Regions from separate parts of the Streptomyces sp. NPDC048565 genome, predicted to be linked through region 3. Evidence: riboswitches for the same ligand, from Rfam matches in the RefSeq annotation. Region 3 holds a riboswitch; each other region holds the start of a gene.
What was found. Region 3 has a riboswitch for cobalamin ahead of AB0C75_RS18715 (ribonucleoside-diphosphate reductase subunit alpha). Riboswitches for the same ligand answer to the same signal wherever they lie in the genome.
Positions count from the first base shown of each region.

Region 1: it holds a riboswitch for cobalamin, as region 3 does, so the genes downstream of both, AB0C75_RS32080 (ABC transporter substrate-binding protein) here and AB0C75_RS18715 (ribonucleoside-diphosphate reductase subunit alpha) in region 3, are expected to answer to the same signal.
Region 2: it holds a riboswitch for cobalamin, as region 3 does, so the genes downstream of both, AB0C75_RS32320 ((2Fe-2S) ferredoxin domain-containing protein) here and AB0C75_RS18715 (ribonucleoside-diphosphate reductase subunit alpha) in region 3, are expected to answer to the same signal.

Region 1 covers NZ_JBEZIH010000035.1:16,410-22,311, forward strand. The annotation lists gene AB0C75_RS32070 (ABC transporter permease) at 1-650, opposite strand, end outside; gene AB0C75_RS32075 (ABC transporter permease) at 647-1,594, opposite strand; gene AB0C75_RS32080 (ABC transporter substrate-binding protein) at 1,596-3,101, opposite strand; cobalamin riboswitch at 3,208-3,394, opposite strand; gene AB0C75_RS32085 (hypothetical protein) at 3,488-3,694, opposite strand; gene AB0C75_RS32090 (ABC transporter permease) at 3,905-4,888, shown strand; gene AB0C75_RS32095 (ABC transporter permease) at 4,890-5,846, shown strand; gene AB0C75_RS32100 (ABC transporter ATP-binding protein) at 5,843-5,902, shown strand, end outside.
Region 2 covers NZ_JBEZIH010000035.1:63,959-69,860, forward strand. The annotation lists gene glpK (glycerol kinase GlpK) at 1-202, shown strand, start outside; gene AB0C75_RS32300 (hypothetical protein) at 300-770, shown strand; gene AB0C75_RS32305 (glutathione-independent formaldehyde dehydrogenase) at 1,103-2,248, shown strand; gene AB0C75_RS32310 (DNA polymerase ligase N-terminal domain-containing protein) at 2,351-2,977, shown strand; gene ligD (non-homologous end-joining DNA ligase) at 3,078-3,995, shown strand; gene AB0C75_RS32320 ((2Fe-2S) ferredoxin domain-containing protein) at 4,093-4,443, opposite strand; cobalamin riboswitch at 4,570-4,694, opposite strand; gene AB0C75_RS32325 (MBL fold metallo-hydrolase) at 5,120-5,902, opposite strand, start outside.
Region 3 covers NZ_JBEZIH010000014.1:101,650-107,551, reverse strand. The annotation lists gene AB0C75_RS18735 (GntR family transcriptional regulator) at 1-103, shown strand, start outside; gene AB0C75_RS18730 (DUF3311 domain-containing protein) at 251-532, shown strand; gene mctP (monocarboxylate uptake permease MctP) at 529-2,163, shown strand; gene AB0C75_RS18720 (GNAT family N-acetyltransferase) at 2,273-2,773, shown strand; cobalamin riboswitch at 2,815-2,951, shown strand; gene AB0C75_RS18715 (ribonucleoside-diphosphate reductase subunit alpha) at 3,091-5,526, shown strand; gene AB0C75_RS18710 (ribonucleotide-diphosphate reductase subunit beta) at 5,526-5,902, shown strand, end outside.

The DNA of each region.
Region 1 (5,902 bases), on a different contig from region 3:
TTGGCGGACGCCAGCAGATAGAGCACCACGGCGAACCGGCCGCCCGCGTCGGTGGCGAGCGGGGCCGCCAACTCCCGTGCCAGGTGCCGCAGATGGATGTACGCCCAGCCGTGCCCCTGCATCCACAGCGCCTCGACGACCGTCCGGGAGGCGGGTGCGAGCGCGGCCCCGCGCACCAGACGGGCGACAGCCGGGATCTGGAGGACCCCGGCGACCGCCACCAGCCAGTACCGGTCCCGATGCCCCGTCGCGGCCAGCGTCATGAGCACCAGCAGACCGGGAAACGCGAGCAGCAGATCGAGCCCGCGCATCACCGTCTCGTCGAATCCACGCCGCCGGCCCGCGGCCAGCAGCCCCAGCGGCACCCCCACGCACATACCGACCAGCAGCGCGCCCAGGGCGCTGCCCAGCACCGAGACGCCTCCGTGCAGCACCAGCCACAGCACGTCGCGGCCCAGGACGTCCGTGCCGAGCGGATGTCCCGCGCCGGGCGGCTGCGAGGGCAGGGTGCCGTCGGTGGACGGCGCGTCCCCGGCCACCCACGGTCCCAGCAGAGCCGCGAGCACCGGCACACCGAGCAGCGCCGTCGCGATCCACGGGCGGCGCGGCAGCCGTGTACGCGGGGGCCGGACCTTCTCCCGTACGGTCATGCCGTCACCTCCCGGCGCGGTGCCAGCCGGTGGGCGACCAGGTCGCCGACGAGGTTCACCGCGACGGCGGTGCCCGCGAACAGCAGGGCGTACGTCTGCACCTGGGGCAGGTCCCTGTTCTGCACCGCCTCCACGAAGCCGCTGCCCAGCCCGCGGAATCCGAACACCGCCTCCACCAGTACGGCGCCGCCCAGCAGCCCCTCCACGCAGCGGGCGAACTGCTGGGCGGCTGGACCGAGGGCGCCCGGCAGGACATGGCGCAGCACGACCGTCCGTTCCCGCATTCCCAGCAGCCGCAGGTGCTCGGCGACGGGGCTGTGCCGTCCGGCCGCCACACCGGCGCGTACCTGCCGTGCCAGATCGCACAGGTGCCTGGCCGTCAGCACGGTGACGGGCAGCACCAGTACGGCCGGCTGCGCCAGCAGGGCGGTGGTGTCCATGCCGATGGCGGTGGCCGGCAGCAGTCCGGCCGCCAGCGACACCGAGGCGACCAGCAGCAGCCCGAGGACGAACTCCGGCACCGCGTGCAGCACCACGGCGGCCGTGTTCAGCACCCGGTCGACGCGGCTGCCCTCCCGCAGCCCGGACACCGTACCCAGCAGTGGTGCCAGCACCGTGACCAGCACAAGGGCGGGCACACCGAGCAGCAGTGTCACGCCGGTGCGGTGGCCGATGTCGTCGCCCACCGGCAGCCCGGTCGTCAGTGAATTGCCGAAGTGACCGGTGAGCAGATGGCCGAGCCAGTGCCCGAAGCGGGTCCAGGCCGGCTCGTCGAGACCGAGCTGTGTGCGCAGCGCCGCCACCTGTTCGGGCGTGCCGAGTTCACCGCGCAACACATCGGCCGTGTCGCCGGGCAGCAGTGAACCGACGGCGAACACGGCGACCAGCACCACGAGGCACTGCAGGACCGCCAGCAGGGAGCGACGAACGAGATAGGCCCGCACGTCAGCCGACGCGGACCCGGTCGAACCGGGCCCAGTCGTGCGAGTTGGGAGGCGCGGCACGCAGGCCGGTGACCGATGGCCCGATGGCGTCGTTGGCGTCGGAGAACGCCCACACCAGCAGCCCGGACCCGTCCCGCGCGATCTTCTGGGCGCGTGTGAGCAGCGCCAGCCGGTCCTGCTCCCCGCGGGTGGTGCGGGCGCGGTCGAGCAGGGCGTCGAACTCCTTCGAGGCGTACTGCGTCTGGTTGCGGGCCGCGCCGCCCCGGACCCGCTGCTGAAGGAAGTCGGAGACCGGCAGCGTGGAGGTGGTGTTGAAGGCGGCGACGCCCTTCGTCCTGATCTCGCTGAAGTACGTACTGGAGGCACGGGTGTTGGCGCCCAGCTCAAGACCGACCTCGTGCAGCTGCCGCGCCATCAGGTCGGCGGCCGGCTCCCACGCGGCATCCACGGAGCTGGTCTCCACGGTGATGCGCAGTCCTTCGGCGCCCGCCTCCTTCACCAGCTTCCGCGCCTCGGTGACGTCCCGCTCGCGGGGCCGCAGATCCTCCGGGTAGCCGCGCAGGCCCATCCCGAAGAGGTCGTTGCCCACCTCGCCGTGCCCGGCGAGCGCGACCCGCACCAGCGCCTCGCGGTCGATCCCGAGCTGTACGGCCCGTATCAGCCGCGGGTCGTCGAACGGCTTACGGCCGGTACGCAGCAGCAGTTGCTGCGCCGTGGCCCGCCGGGCGGTCAGCAGGCGCGTCGAGCCGTTCTTCTTCAGCCGCTCCACGGAGGCACCGGCCATGTCGGCGGCGTAGTGGACCTGGCCCGACAGCAGTGCGTTGAGCCGCGCCGACTCCTCGTTCGCGGGGACGATCTCCAGCTCGGCGATGTGCGGGGCGCCGTCCCAGTGGCCGTCCCAGCTCCGGTAGCGGGCGGTGCCGCCGGGCGTGAACGACACACAAGTGAAGGGGCCGGAGCCTATGGGCTCGCGGAAGTCCTTCGTCCCGTCGGGGACGATCTCGGTGCCGGGGCCTGCGAACACGGTGGGGAACTCGAAGTTCGGCGCCTTCAGCACGAGGACGACGGACCGCTCGCCGTCGGCCTTGCTCGCGTCGAAGTCGATCGCCGAGAGCAGCACCTGCGAGGGCGATCCGGTGGCGGGGTCGGCGGCGCGGCGGTAGCTGTAAAGGACGTCCTTCGCGGTGACCGGTTTCCCGTCGTGGAACTCCGCCTTGCGCAGCCGTACACGCCACCGGGTGCCGGAGGCGTCGCTCTGCCAGGACTCGGCGAGCCGTTCGCGGACGGACATGTCGTCCGCGTAGGTGCCGAGGGTGTCGTACAGGGCCTTGGCGCGGGCCTGGTCGACGAAGTTCGGGGCGACATGGGGGTCGAGGGTCTCCTGCGACCCGCCCGAAGTGAAGGCCGCGCGGAACCGGTCGCCGCCTCCACCGTCCTTGGAGTCCCCGCCACAACCTGTGAGCAGTCCTGAGGCGGCCAGTGCCAGGCCGCCCCCGGCAGCCAGCACGCTCCGCCTGCCGGGTGCCGGGCGATTGCCTGATGGTGGCCGGTGTCCCGACTCCGTCCGGGCATGCAGCGTCACAGCCGATCCTTTCCGGGGTGTCCTCGCCCCTGCAGTTGGACCGGCGACAGGTCAGTCTCCTGGCTCCCGGATCATCGCTCCCCTCCGCCTTCCCGTCCGCTGCCGCGGACAGTGACATACAGGAGGACCGCTCCCCGGTCACAGTGGCGGGACCGCGCCGGATTCTCACCGGCTTCCTGATCCCTGTCGCCTCGTGCACTCATTGTGAACCACGAGATGGCGAGGACTTGCCCCAGGCCCATTCACACCGCCGTGGTGGCTGTCGAGGCCGACCGAGGGCGACGCTGCGGATCATGATTGCATTACGCGCCTTATATGCCTTTTGCGGCGCCGAAGGTTTTGCCGTTCAACGCGCGTCCACCGCGACGTTGAAAACTTACGCGAAGAATATCCGTTATGTGAATTCGACTTGACCGGATCGCGACCTGATCAATCTTGACGTGCTCACGGGCAGTTGAAATCGTCAGCAGCAGCGCCGCCGAATCGGGCAGCCGCCCTGAACTGCCCTGTTTCGTCACGGGGTTGCCGCCCCATGCCCGGTGCGTGTCACTCCCCCACCACAGACTCCCACACCGAACGGTTTCGCTCCAGTTAATTTCTGACCCCGAGAGCCCGCGCGTCCTGTCCGAGCAATCGCGACCCGGTGCCCGGTCAATGCGGCCAAGCGATCCAGTCACTCACCGGACCTACGGGCCGACACGTCCCATAGCAAGAAAGGCCGACTCACAGTGCTGCGTTACATCGCCCGCAAAGCAGTCGGCTGGTTTTTGATGATCGCCATCGCGACCAATCTCACGTACTTCCTCGCTAACGCCTTCCTCAAACCTGCGTCGAACTACACCGCGCTGCGACCGCCTCGAACTCCAGCCCAGGTCAACCACTCGCTGGCGCTTTACAACCTCAATCCGGACAAACCGATCATGGATCGGTGGTGGCACTGGATCACTCGGATCGTGACTCACTTCGACTGGGGCAGTTCGCCGACCGGAGGCAGCGTCAACGACCAGGTCGGCTATCGGATTTTCGTCAGCGGGCAACTGGTCCTTGCCTCGACCGTCCTGGCCATCGTCATCGGAGTCGGGCTGGGCGTCTACACCGCGTCGCGCCAGTACAAGGCCGCCGACCGGGTGTGGCAGGGAATCTCCGTGCTCTCCTTCAACACGCCCTCCGCGGTGGCCTCCCTCGGGGTGGTGCTCGCCGCCATCGCGCTGAACCAGGCCGTGGGCAGCACTCTGCTGCCGGTGGCGGGAGCGCAGAGCCCCGACGTCGTCGGGTTCTGGCCGGTCTTCGGATCCAGAGTGATGCACGCCATCCTGCCCACGATCTCGCTCACGTTCATCTCCTACGCCGGATACCACCTGTTGCAGCGATCGCTGCTGCTGGATCACATCAACTCCGACTACGTCCGTACGGCACGATCGAAGGGGCTGACGCGGAAGCAGGCCATCTACCGGCACGGGCTACGGACGTCGATCATTCCCGTCGCCACTCAGGTCGCGTTCGCGATGCCGGCGCTGTTCACCGGCGCGGTGATCACGGAAACGGTCTTCGCCTGGCACGGCATGGGTGAGTACTTCACCAAAACCATCAGCACGAACGACGTGCACGGTGTCGTCGCCGTCGCAGCCTTCGGTGCCCTCATGACGGCCATCGGCGCGATCCTGGCCGACCTCGTCGTCGTGGCCCTCGACCCCAGGATCAGGGTGAGCTGACATGGCAATCAACATGCCCGGCATCGGGCCCGCCGCCGAAGAGGCGCACCCCGAGGAGGCTGCAGCAGGAGAACCGGGGAAGACCGGCCCCAGTGGCAAGCGCCTCTCCCCGTCCAGGCTCTACATACGGCGCTTCGCTCGCAACAAGGCGGCGCTGGGCGGTCTGATCCTCTTTGCCCTCCTCGTGTTCTTCTCGCTGTTCGGCCGGTATCTGACCCACTGGGACCACACGGAGGCGGACTTCACCGCACTCACCGTCTCCCCCGGGGTCGGCGGCCATCTGCTGGGTACCAACGGCGCGGGCAACGACGTCTACGCCCAGCTCGTGCACGGCCTCGGCAGATCACTGATCATCGCCGTGACGGTGTCGCTGCTGACCACCGCCATAGCCGGACTGTTCGGTACCACTGCCGCCTACTTCGGCGGCAAAATCGAGCGGGCGATGCTCGGTCTCGTGCACTTCCTGCTCATCCTGCCCTCGTTCCTCATCATCGCCCTGGTCGGTACGCACTACCGCGGTGAGTGGCAGGTTCTGGTGGTCGTCCTCACGCTGTTCGGCTGGATGCTCACAGCCAGGGTGATCTGGTCCCTGGCCACCTCCCTGCGGGAGCGCGAGTACGTGACGGCGGCCCGCTTCATGGGCGTCAGCCCGATACGCACCATCGTCCGCCACCTGGTACCCAACATCGGGTCCTTGCTGATCGTGACGTTCACCCTCGGTGTCGCCGCGACCGTGCAGGCCGAGACGGCGCTCTCCTTCATCGGTTTCGGCGTCAAGCAGCCCGACGTATCGCTCGGTTCCATGCTCGCCGACGGGCAGAACACGCTGTCCACCGCCCCCTGGCTGTTCTACCTGCCCGCAGCCATGGTGGTGCTGCTCACCGTGGCGATGGCGCTCATCGGTGACGGTCTGCGCGACGCCCTGGATCCCACATCGCAGTCTGGAGGCCGCGCATGATCGAGCAGCGCGCTGTCACGACCGAGCCCGGCGCCCAGCAGGCCCTGCTGTCCGTG
Region 2 (5,902 bases), on a different contig from region 3:
GGTCGCCGAGACGACGGCTCTCGGCGCCGCCTACGCGGCGGGGCTGGCCGTCGGGTTCTGGCGGGACACCGACGAACTGCGCACCCACTGGCAGGAGTCCAAGCGCTGGTCGCCCGAGTGGACCGAGGAACGGCGCGCGGAAGGCTACGCGGGCTGGAAGCGAGCCGTGGAACGCACGCTCGACTGGGTGCAGGTCCCCTGACGTCCGAGTCAGGACAACGTCCTCGCCTCTCAGGTGTGCCCCGGCTCCGGCCGGCTGTGCGCGACGAGGGGTTGCTGAACCGATCTCTGGAGGTTCGATGACCAAGGTGTTCGAGCCACGTGATGTGGCCCCGCGCCTCGCTACCGGCGCGTTCATCCTGAATTCCGGCCTGACCAAGCTGAAGGCGGACGAAGGCACCGCGCAAGGACTGCACGGAATGGCCTGTACGGCGTATCCGTTCCTGGAGAAGCTCGAACCCGGGCGCTTCACCCGGTTGCTCGCCTGCACGGAGATCGCCGTCGGCGGGGCGCTCCTCGCCCCGTTCGTACCGACCCGGCTGGCCGGGCTGGCGCTGACCGGCTTCTCCGGAGCGCTCGTGGGCCTGTATCTACGGGTCCCGGGCATGCGGGAGGAGGGCAGCCTGCGCCCCAGCCAGGACGGTGTCCCGCTGGCCAAGGACACCTGGATGCTCGGCATCGGGCTCGGCTTCCTGAGTGCGGGGCCGCCCCGCACGGGCGTGGCGGTGTCCCGCTGCTCCCACCGCCGCCGACGCAGGTGCCGGCGCTGACCGCGGCTTCGATCGGCCCGCACACACAACGGCCCACTCCGCACGGCTCAGGCCGTGACCACGGAGTGGGCCGTCGGCCGTCTCCGTCCCGACCTCCCGTCCCGTCGCCGCTGACGCACCGGACACGACGTCCGGAGGGATGTGTGGCACGGTGGGAGGGGAGTCGCGTCCTCGAGGTCGAGCGGATCGACGTCGCGCAGTTGGTCCGCCGGCAGGAGAGCCGCCTGGTGTTGACCCCTTGAAACGAAGTGTCCGGCCCCTGGCCGGCCGATCGGCTGAGCTGGCGGCACGCCGAACGTCGCGTCTGCCGACTCGGTGGAGAGGAGCGCATGGTGAAGGCCGTCGTCTACAAGGAACCGTACGAAGTCGCCGTCGAAGAGGTCGACGACCCCCGCATCCTGGACCCCAACGACGCCCTGGTCCGGATCACGTCGACCGCCATCTGCGGCTCCGATCTGCACATGTACGAGGGTCGGACCGCGGCGGAGGCCGGGATCGTCTTCGGGCACGAGAACATGGGGATCGTCGAGGAGGTCGGCCCGGGCGTTGCCGGCGTCAAACCGGGTGACCGGGTGAGTATGCCGTTCAATGTCGCCTGCGGCTTCTGCAGGAACTGTCTGGCCGGCCGCACCGCCTTCTGTCTGACCGTCAACCCCGGCTTCGCCGGGGGTGCCTACGGCTATGTGTCGATGGGCCCGTACACCGGCGGGCAGGCGGAGTACCTGCGTGTGCCGTTCGCCGACTTCAACTGCCTGCGACTACCGCTCGGCACCGAGCACGAGGACGACTTCGCGATGCTCGCCGATATCTTCCCCACCGGGTATCACGCCACCGAACTGGCCCAGGTCAGCCCGGGCGAGACGGTGGTGGTCTCCGGCGCCGGTCCGGTCGGGCTGATGGCCGCCTACTCGTCGGTGCTGCGAGGGGCGTCAAAGGTCTTCAGCGTCGACAAGGTGCCGAGCCGCCTGGCACTGGCCGAGCAGATCGGCGCAGTGCCCGTCGACTACAGCCAGGTCGACGCGGCCGAGCAGATCATCGAGTTGACCAACGGGGCCGGTGCCGACAAGGGCATCGATGCCGTGGGCTACCAGGCCACCGTGCAGGAGGGCGAGGAGCAGCCGGCGATCGTGCTCAACACCCTTGTCCAGAGCGTCCGGGCCACCGGGATGCTCGGGGTGGTCGGCCTTTACGTACCCTCCGACCCCGGCGCGCCGAACGAGGACGCCGCGCACGGCCGACTGCTGTTCAACGTCGGCAAGTTCTGGGAGAAGGGGCTGCGGATGGCCACCGGCCAGGCCAACGTCAAGGCCTACAACCAGCAACTGCGCGACCTCATCGTCGCCGGCCGCGCCGAGCCGAGCTTCGTCGTCTCCAAGCGGCTGCCGCTGGAGGAGGCCCAGGACGCCTACCAACGGTTCGACAAGCGCGAGGAGGGGTACTCGAAGGTCGTACTCGAGCCCGGCCGGAAGGCCGCCTGATCCGATGTGGCGAGCCGGTGCACGGCCGACGTCCCGCGACGAAGCCCGTGCGGACCGGCCCGCGAGCGGGGCCCCCGGCGGCCGACGCGGGAGGAGCTGGGCGTGAACGACGATCGAGACGGAAAGTTGACGGCCTACCGGGGAAAGCGTCGATTCGACCGCACGAGAGAGCCGCGCGGCGAGGGAGCCGACGCCGGCCGGAAGCCGGTCTTCGTGGTCCAGATTCATGACGCGACGTCCATGCACTTCGACTTCCGCCTGGAGGTGGACGGGGTCCTCAAATCCTGGTCCGTACCGAAAGGGCCGACGGCGGACGTGCACGACAAGAGGCTGGCGATGCCCACCGAGGACCATCCGATGGAGTACCGCACCTTCGAGGGTGTCATCTCCGAGGGCGAGTACGGGGCGGGGCCTGTGATCGTCTGGGACGAGGGCACCTACGAACCATTGGCAGCCGGCACGGACGGCAAGGGCCGCACATTCGCCGAGGCTCTGGAGCACGGCCACGCGAGCTTCCGTCTCGACGGGTCCAAACTGCACGGCGCCTATGCGCTCACCCGTTTCCGCGGAGGTGAGGAGTCCGGCGAGCGAGAGTCCTGGCTGCTGGTGAAGAAGAAGGACGCCCGCGCCGACGGCAGGCCCGCCCCCGATCCGCACCGGGCACGTTCGGCGCGCAGCGGCCGCACGCTGAGGCAGGTCGCCGAAGAGGCTTCGGAGGAAACCGGATGAATGACCTGACCCGGCTGGACGGCGTCGACCTGACCCGGCTGCGGCTGCGCCCCCGTGACCAGGGCGGACCGCGGCCCGGCAGCACGGGGACCGGGCGGTCATGAACGACACGCATCGAGTCCGGGCCGGTCGGCGCACTCTCGACGTGCACCGGCCGGACAAGGTGCTCTTCCCGGGGGACGGCGATCTGACGAAGGCGGATCTCGCCGAGTACTACCGACGGACCGCCCGGTACATGGTGCCCGAACTGAAGGGGCGGCCACTGATGCTGGAACGCCACCCCGAAGGCATCGCCGAGCGGCCGCACTTCATGCAGAAGGACACCCCGGACCACTACCCGGACTGGGTGCACACCGTCGAGGTCACCAAGGCCGGCGGTACCGTGCGGCATGTCGTCTGCGACGACGCCGCAACCCTGGTCTTCCTCGCCGACCAGGCTTGCGTGACCATGCACCGGTGGCTGTCCACCACCGCGCATCTGGACAACCCCGACCGTCTGGTCTTCGACCTGGACCCGCCGGGTCACGATTTCGAAGCGGTACGTCATGCTGCTCGCCGGACGAAGGAACTGCTGGACGAGCTGAAGCTCCCCACCATGCTGATGACCACAGGCTCCCGCGGTCTGCATGTGACGGTCCCCCTCGACGGACGCAGCGGGTTCGACGACTGCCGCGCCTTCGCCAGGGACGTGGCCGAAATCCTTGCCGCCCGCGACCCCGACCGGCTCACCACCGCGGTACGCAAGGACTCGCGCGGCGACCGCCTGTATCTCGATGTCCAGCGCAACGCGTACGCCCAGACCACGGTCGCACCCTGGTCGGTACGCGCGAGGAAGGGCGCGCCCGTCGCCGTGCCGCTGCCTTGGGACCGCCTCGATGACCCGGACCTCACCGCCCGGAGCTGGTCATTGCGCGACGTGGACGCCATCGTGGAACTCGCCGAAGCCGAGCCCTGGTCGGGGCTGGGCCGCGGGAGGTCCCTGGACGCGGCCCGCCAACGACTCGACAAGCTCAGCTGAGCCGACGACCGCCCGCGCAGGGCGAAGAGGCCGCCGATGGCCGCCGCCACGTCCCGAGCCTCTGCCACGACCGCCCCGAGTGCCAGGACAGGATCCTTCACGGGATTCTGGGAGACCGCGCGGCGCTGGGCGGCAGGCAGGCGTACAGGTCGAGTATCCCGGGCTTGGGAGCGACGCCCGGGCCGCCGGCGCGTACCCAATCCACTATGTCCTCGGTGGCTCGGGGATCGTTGACGAGCCCCAGCCACACCGGCCTGGCACCGGCTGCCCGGCCCGCGGAGGAAGGTTGCACCACGACAACGTTGGCCTGGTCGCACACGTCGAGGCAGTCGGAGACACGTACGGGTGCCTCGGAGCGCAGACGTGCGGTCTGCGCGGCGTGATCGATTCCGCTCACCTTGGCGGTGCCGCAGCAACAGTCCCGGCAAACGACGATCCGGCACGGCACCTGGCCGGCCGCCGTCCCCGTCGCTGCGGCCTCGCCCAAGGTTCCTTCGTCCGGCTTTTCAGGCACGCTGAACCGCCCTCTCCCCGGGGAGATCCGCCCCGGCATCCATCGAGGAGGCGACCGCGTGAGTCTCCTGGCTCTCGGCTCAACACTCGTCCCGTCCTTCCCACCCCTGTGGGGGTAGTGGAGTCTCCGGGATCCGCTCGCCGATCACAGTGGCGGGACCGCGCCGGATTCTCACCGGCTTCCTCGGACCGCCGTCGCCCTGTCGCAGCCATCATCGCATCCGGCCGCTGCGCATGGCCCTGGCCTGCTCGTCGCACAGTTACGAGGCTGTTCGACGGGAGTGTTCCCAGCCTCTGTGCGGGGCAGCCCGTTTCAGGTGGTGCGGCCAGGATGGCCGGGTGTGCGCGGAGCGTCTCGGAGCCGATGATGTGTTCCGTGTACGCCCCGCTGCGGCTACGCCACCGTGGCTGACGGCCGGCGTGTGGTCGTCGCGCCGGCCGTGGCGTGACAGGCAGCGGGTGCGGCTGCGGCCTTCGCCCCCGCGGGCTCGCCGTGGAAGCAACGGACTGAGGGCCCATCGGCAGTCGCCCGCGGATGGGCCCCTCTGCTGCTCACGGGGGCAGGCCACTCAGCAACCGGGAGAGCTACTCAGGATCCCCCTTGTCCTTCGTCATCGCTCGCCCGCGAGGTCGACTTCCTCCCGGTGTACAGGTGTCGCATCCGCTGCCTCCGAACGGCGCCACGGGCGCGCGATGGGCGCCGACACCGCGCGCCACCAAGCATCCGTGGGGAGCTCCCCGGCGGGTTCGAACGGTTCCCCCGCACGGGGGGACGCCACTGCCTGCCCGGCCTCCTCAGCCACGTCCTTCAGCCACTCCCCGGGCTCCGACCACGGGTGCGGGGCGAGATTGAAGGTGCCCCAGTGGATGGGCAGCAGCGCACCGTGGGGCCTGCCGCCCTGGAGGTCCAGATGCGCGCGCAGGCCCTCGGTCGGGGTCATGTGGATGTCGGGCCAGTACTCCGAGTAGGCACCGACCTGGATCATCGTCACGTCGAAGGGGCCGTGCTCGGCGCCGATGTCCTGGAAGCCGGAGAAATAGCCGGTGTCCCCGCTGTGGTAGACCCGGTGCTCCGGGCCCGCGACGGCCCACGACGCCCAGAGCGTGTGCTGCTGGTTGCGCAGACCCCGGCCGCAGAAGTGCCGGGCAGGGGTGGCGGTCAGGCTGATGCCGGCGATCTGTGTGGTCTCGTTCCAGTCGAGCTCGTGGATGCGGTCCAGCGGCACACCCCAGCGCTCCAGATGCGCGCCGACGCCGAGAGGTACGGCGAAGACCGTGTCCGTCCCGGCCAGAGCCTTGATCGTGGGCAGGTCGAGGTGGTCGTAGTGGTCGTGGGAGATCACGACGGCGTCGACGGTCCCGAGCGCGGCGAGCGGCAGCGGTGCGGGGTGCAG
Region 3 (5,902 bases):
CCATTCGGTCGACGGTGAGGGTGAACCGGTGGAGTGGGTGCGCTCGGTGTACCGGGGTGACCGGTACAAGTTCGTGGCCCGCCTGAAGCGTCCCACGGACTGAGACGGATCGGGCTGCCGGAAGCCGATGTTTCCGGCGGCCTCAACCGTTGCAGGACCGAAATGCGGACAGGGGGTGACGATGCCCGGAATACTCGCTTAGATTTCCTGCGCGTTGCACAGGTGATCAGCGAGGGGACGGAGTCGCCACATGCCAGAAGAAACCGATGCCAACCCACCAGCAACACCGACGTCACCGACAGCACCGACGGTGACACCCATCAGAGTGGTCATCGGCCTCTGTCTGATCGCTCCGTTCGTCGCGATGCTCTGGGTCAGCTCGTACGCGAAGGTCGAACCGACCTTCATCGGCATCCCGTTCTTCTACTGGTACCAGATGCTCTGGGTGCTCATCTCCACCGCTCTCACGATGACCGCGTACAAGCTGTGGCAGCGTGACCAGCGCGCCCGCAAGGGGGGTGCGTCAGCATGAACGACGGCGTGAACGGCGTCGCACTCGCCGTATTCATCTTCTTCTTCGTGGCCGTCACGGTCGTCGGTTTCATGGCCGCGCGCTGGCGCAAGGCCGAGAACGAGGCCAGCCTCGACGAATGGGGCCTGGGCGGACGCTCGTTCGGTACCTGGGTCACCTGGTTCCTGCTCGGTGGTGACCTCTACACGGCTTACACCTTCGTGGCGGTGCCCGCGGCGATCTACGCGGCGGGCGCGGCGGGCTTCTTCGCCGTCCCGTACACGATCCTCGTCTATCCGATGATCTTCACCTTCCTGCCCCGCCTGTGGTCGGTGTCGCACAAGCACGGCTACGTCACCACCTCGGACTTCGTCCGGGGCCGCTTCGGCTCGAAGGGTCTCTCGCTGGCGGTCGCCATCACCGGCATCCTCGCCACGATGCCGTACATCGCGCTGCAACTGGTCGGCATCCAGGCCGTGCTGGACGTGATGGGCGTCGGCGGCGGTGAGACCACGCACTGGTTCGTCAAGGACCTGCCGCTGCTGATCGCTTTCGCCGTGCTCGCCGCGTACACCTACTCCTCGGGGCTGCGCGCGCCCGCGCTCATCGCGTTCGTCAAGGACGGCCTGATCTATCTGGTCATCGCCGTGGCGATCATCTACATCCCGATCAAGCTCGGCGGGTTCGACGAGATCTTCTCCAAGGCGAGCGAGGCGTTCGCCCAGAAGGACCAGGCGACGGGCCAGCCACGCGGTGCGCTGGTTCCCGGCGAGATGGGCCAGTGGGGCTATGCCACCCTGGCTCTGGGCTCGGCGCTGGCGCTCTTCATGTATCCGCACTCGATCACGGCCACGCTCTCCAGCCGCAGCCGTGAGGTGATCCGGCGCAACACCACGATCCTGCCGCTGTACTCGCTGATGCTGGGTCTGCTGGCCCTGCTCGGCTTCATGGCGATCGCCGCCGGCATCAAGGTGGACAACGGCCAGCTCGCCATCCCGCAGCTGTTCGAGAACATGTTCCCCGACTGGTTCGCCGGTGTGGCCTTCGCAGCGATCGGGATCGGCGCCCTGGTGCCGGCCGCGATCATGTCGATCGCCGCGGCGAACCTCTTCACCCGCAACATCTACAAGGACTTCCTCAAACCGGACGCGACACCGGCCCAGGAGACCAAGGTCTCCAAGCTGGTCTCGCTGCTGGTCAAGGTCGGCGCGCTCGCCTTCGTCCTCACCATGGACAAGACGGTCGCGATCAACTTCCAGCTGCTGGGCGGCATCTGGATCCTCCAGACGATGCCGGCCCTGGTGGGCGGTCTGTTCACCCGGTGGTTCCACCGCTGGGCCCTGATCGCCGGCTGGGCGGTGGGCATGGTCTACGGCACGGTGGCCGCGTACGGCGTCGCCAGCCCCACCCAGAAGCACTTCGGCGGCTCCTCGGAGGAGATCCCCGGAATCGGCGAGATCGGCTACATCGGCCTCACCGCCTTCGTCCTGAATGTGATTGTCACGATCGTGCTGACGTTCGTCCTCAACGCGGTGAAGGCACCGGCGGGCGTGGACGAGACCGCCCCGTCCGACTACACGGCGGACGCGGGCGACCCCGGCGTCAAGACCGAGCTGCCGCCGGCCACGGCGGGCTCCCCGGGCGGTCACTGACCTCCCGCACGCCTCTCGCTCGACGTCGTCCCGGCAGGGCCCCGTCCTGCCGGGACGACGTGCGAAAAAACGGGGCGCCGTTCCCGTCGCCTGCGGCACACTGCCGTCCATGGACCTATCGATCAGACCTGTACGGACCGCCGAGTTCGCGGATCTGGGTGAGATCACCGCCCAGGCGTACATCGGTGACGGGCTCCTGGACTTCGGCGCCGACGATCCCTATCTGGAACAGCTGCGCGCCGTGGAGCGACGGGCCACAGAGGCCGAGGTACTGGTCGCGGTGGATGCCGACGGCCGGCTGCTGGGCGGTGTCACCTACGTCGCGCCCGGCAGCCCGTGGTCGGACATCGCAACCCGGGACGAGGCCGAATTCCGCATGCTGGCGGTCTCGCCGGGCGCGCGTGGCCGAGGGGCGGGCGAGGCGCTCGTACGGGCCTGTATCGAGCGGGCACGGGCCGCCGGAGGGCTGCGCGGGATCGTCCTTTCGACGCAGTCGGCCATGCTGGGCGCCCACCGGATCTACCGTCGCCTCGGCTTCGTACGCACTCCGGAGCGGGACTGGTTCCCCCTGCCGGGCCTCGAACTCCTGACATTCCGCCTGGAGCTCTGAACCCACCACGACACAACATGTGGGGGCTTCTTCAATCGGCAGCCCCCACATGTATGCTCGACCTCGCTGTCGCCGCAGGGGAATCCGGTGCGAATCCGGAACTGTCCCGCAACGGTGTGATCGGTGCGCATCGCGCGTACCCGAAGTCCGAAGACCTGTCGACAGTGCGCCCGGCTCGACCGAACCGGGCGCCGAGACGTCCGGGCCCCGCGGAGGGCCGGTGGACGCCGGTGCGCCGTGCCGCCCTGTCTTCCGGGCGCGGCCCTGCCCGGCTGCCCCGCTCCCGCAGGCCCTGAGCCGAGCGAGGGATAGCCCCAGTGACCATCGCGCCAGCCGACCCGGTTTCAGTCACGGAATCCGAGGGCCGCACGACCGACGCGCCCGGGACCGCACTGCTGCGGACCCTGACCGGCCTCACCGCCGATCTGCCCGACACCGACCCCGGACGGGTGGCCGCCGCCGCACTGCGCGGCCGCAACGCCCGGTCGGACGAGGCCGAGCTGCGCTCGCTGGCCACCGAGGCCGCCGCCGGCCTGATCTCCGAGGACCCCGCCTACTCGCGGCTCGCCGCCCGGCTCCTCACCCGGGCCATCGCGGACGAGGCCGCAGGACAGGGCGCCGTCTCCTTCTCGGCATCGGTCGCCGTCGGGCACCGCGAGGGCCTGATCGCGGATCGTACGGCCGAGTTCGTCACGCTGCACGCCGCCGCACTCGACGCGCTGGTCGACCAGGCGCTCGCCGACGGGGCCGACGACCGCTTCGGCTACTTCGGGCTGCGGACCCTGCGCAGCCGCTACCTGCTGCGCCACCCGCTCACCCGCGAGGTCGTCGAGACCCCGCAGCACTTCATGCTGCGCGTCGCGGCCGGGCTCGCCGATGACACCTCCGAGCGCGCCCTGGCGGAAGTGGCCGCGCTGTACGGCCTGATGAACCGGCTGGACTATCTGCCCTCGTCCCCCACCCTCTTCAACTCCGGCACCCGCCACCCGCAGATGTCCTCCTGCTATCTGCTGGACTCGCCCAAGGACGAGCTGGACTCGATCTACGACCGCTACCACCAGGTGGCACGCCTCTCCAAGCACGCGGGCGGCATCGGGCTCTCGTACTCCCGTATCCGCGCCCGGGGTTCACTCATCCGTGGCACGAACGGGCACTCCAACGGCATCGTGCCGTTCCTGAAGACGCTGGACGCCTCGGTCGCGGCGGTCAACCAGGGCGGCCGGCGCAAGGGTGCCGCGGCCGTCTATCTGGAGACCTGGCACGCGGACATCGAGGAGTTCCTGGAGCTGCGCGACAACACCGGAGAGGACCAGCGGCGTACGCACAACCTCAACCTGGCGCACTGGATCCCGGACGAGTTCATGCGCCGTGTCGACGCGGACACGCAGTGGTCGCTGTTCTCCCCGGCCGACGCCCCCGAGCTCGTGGACCTCTGGGGCGACGAGTTCGACGCCGCCTACCGCGCCGCCGAGGCCAAGGGCCTCGCCCGCAGGACGATCCCGGCGCGTGAGCTGTACGGCAGGATGATGCGGACGCTCGCGCAGACCGGACAGGGCTGGATGACGTTCAAGGACGCGTCGAACCGCACGGCGAACCAGACCGCCGAGCCGGGCCGCGTGGTTCACTCCTCGAACCTCTGCACGGAGATCCTCGAAGTCACCGACGACGGCGAGACGGCCGTCTGCAACCTGGGTTCGGTCAACCTGGGCGCGTTCGTCGCCGACGGCTCCATCGACTGGGAGCGGCTGGACGCCACCGTGCGTACGGCGGTGACCTTCCTGGACCGCGTGGTGGACATCAACTTCTACCCGACCGAGCAGGCAGGCCGCTCCAACGCCCGCTGGCGCCCGGTGGGTCTGGGCGCGATGGGCCTCCAGGACGTCTTCTTCCAGCTGCGCCTGCCGTTCGACTCCCCCGAGGCCCGCGCGCTGTCCACGCGGATCTCCGAGCGGATCATGCTGGCCGCCTACGAGGCCTCCTGCGAGCTGGCCGAGCTCCCCCAAGCGCCTTCGACAGGCTCCGGTGCAGGGGGGACCCCCAGGGGCCCGCTGCCCGCCTGGTCCGAGACCCGTGCCGCCCGTGGTGTGCTGCACCCCGACCACTACGCCACCGAGCTGAACTGGCCGGAGCGCTGGGACGCCCTGCGGGACCGGATCGCGAAGAGCGGGATGCGCAACTCCCTGCTGCTGGCCATCGCCCCCACCGCCACCATCGCCTCGATCGCCGGTGTGTACGAGTGCATCGAGCCGCAGGTCTCCAACCTCTTCAAGCGCGAGACGCTCAGCGGGGAGTTCCTCCAGGTCAACGCCTATCTGGTCGACGAGCTGAAGAAGCTCGGCGTCTGGGACGCGCGGACCCGTGAGGCGCTGCGCGAGGCCAGCGGTTCCGTGCAGGGCTTCGGCTGGATCCCCGAGGACGTGCGGGCGCTGTACCGCACGGCGTGGGAGATCCCGCAGCGCGGTCTGATCGACATGGCTGCGGCCCGTACGCCGTTCCTCGACCAGAGCCAGTCGCTGAACCTGTTCCTGGAGACGCCGACGATCGGCAAGCTCTCCTCGATGTACGCGTACGCCTGGAAGCAGGGGCTGAAGACGACGTACTACCTGCGGTCGCGCCCGGCGACCCGGATCGCCCGCGCGGCGGCCGGGAAGACCGCCACCGCCACTGTTCCCGTGCAGCAGGCCGCCGCTCCCGACGCGGACGCGGTCGCCTGCTCCCTCGAAAACCCCGAGTCCTGCGAGGCCTGCCAGTAATGACGACGAACGAAGACAAGAACCTGCTCGACCCGGGCTTCGAACTGACCCTGCGGCCCATGCGCTACCCCGACTTCTACGAGCGCTACCGGGACGCGATCAAGAACACCTGGACGGTGGAGGAGGTCGACCTGCACTCCGACGTCGCCGACCTCGCCAAGCTCTCGCCCGGTGAGCAGCACATGATCGGCCGGCTGGTCGCGTTCTTCGCGACGGGGGACTCGATCGTCTCCAACAACCTGGTGCTGACGCTGTACAAGCACATCAACTCGCCGGAGGCGCGGCTCTATCTGTCGCGTCAGCTGTTCGAGGAGGCCGTGCACGTCCAGTTCTATCTGACGCTGCTCGACACCTACCTGCCCGATCCGGCGGACCG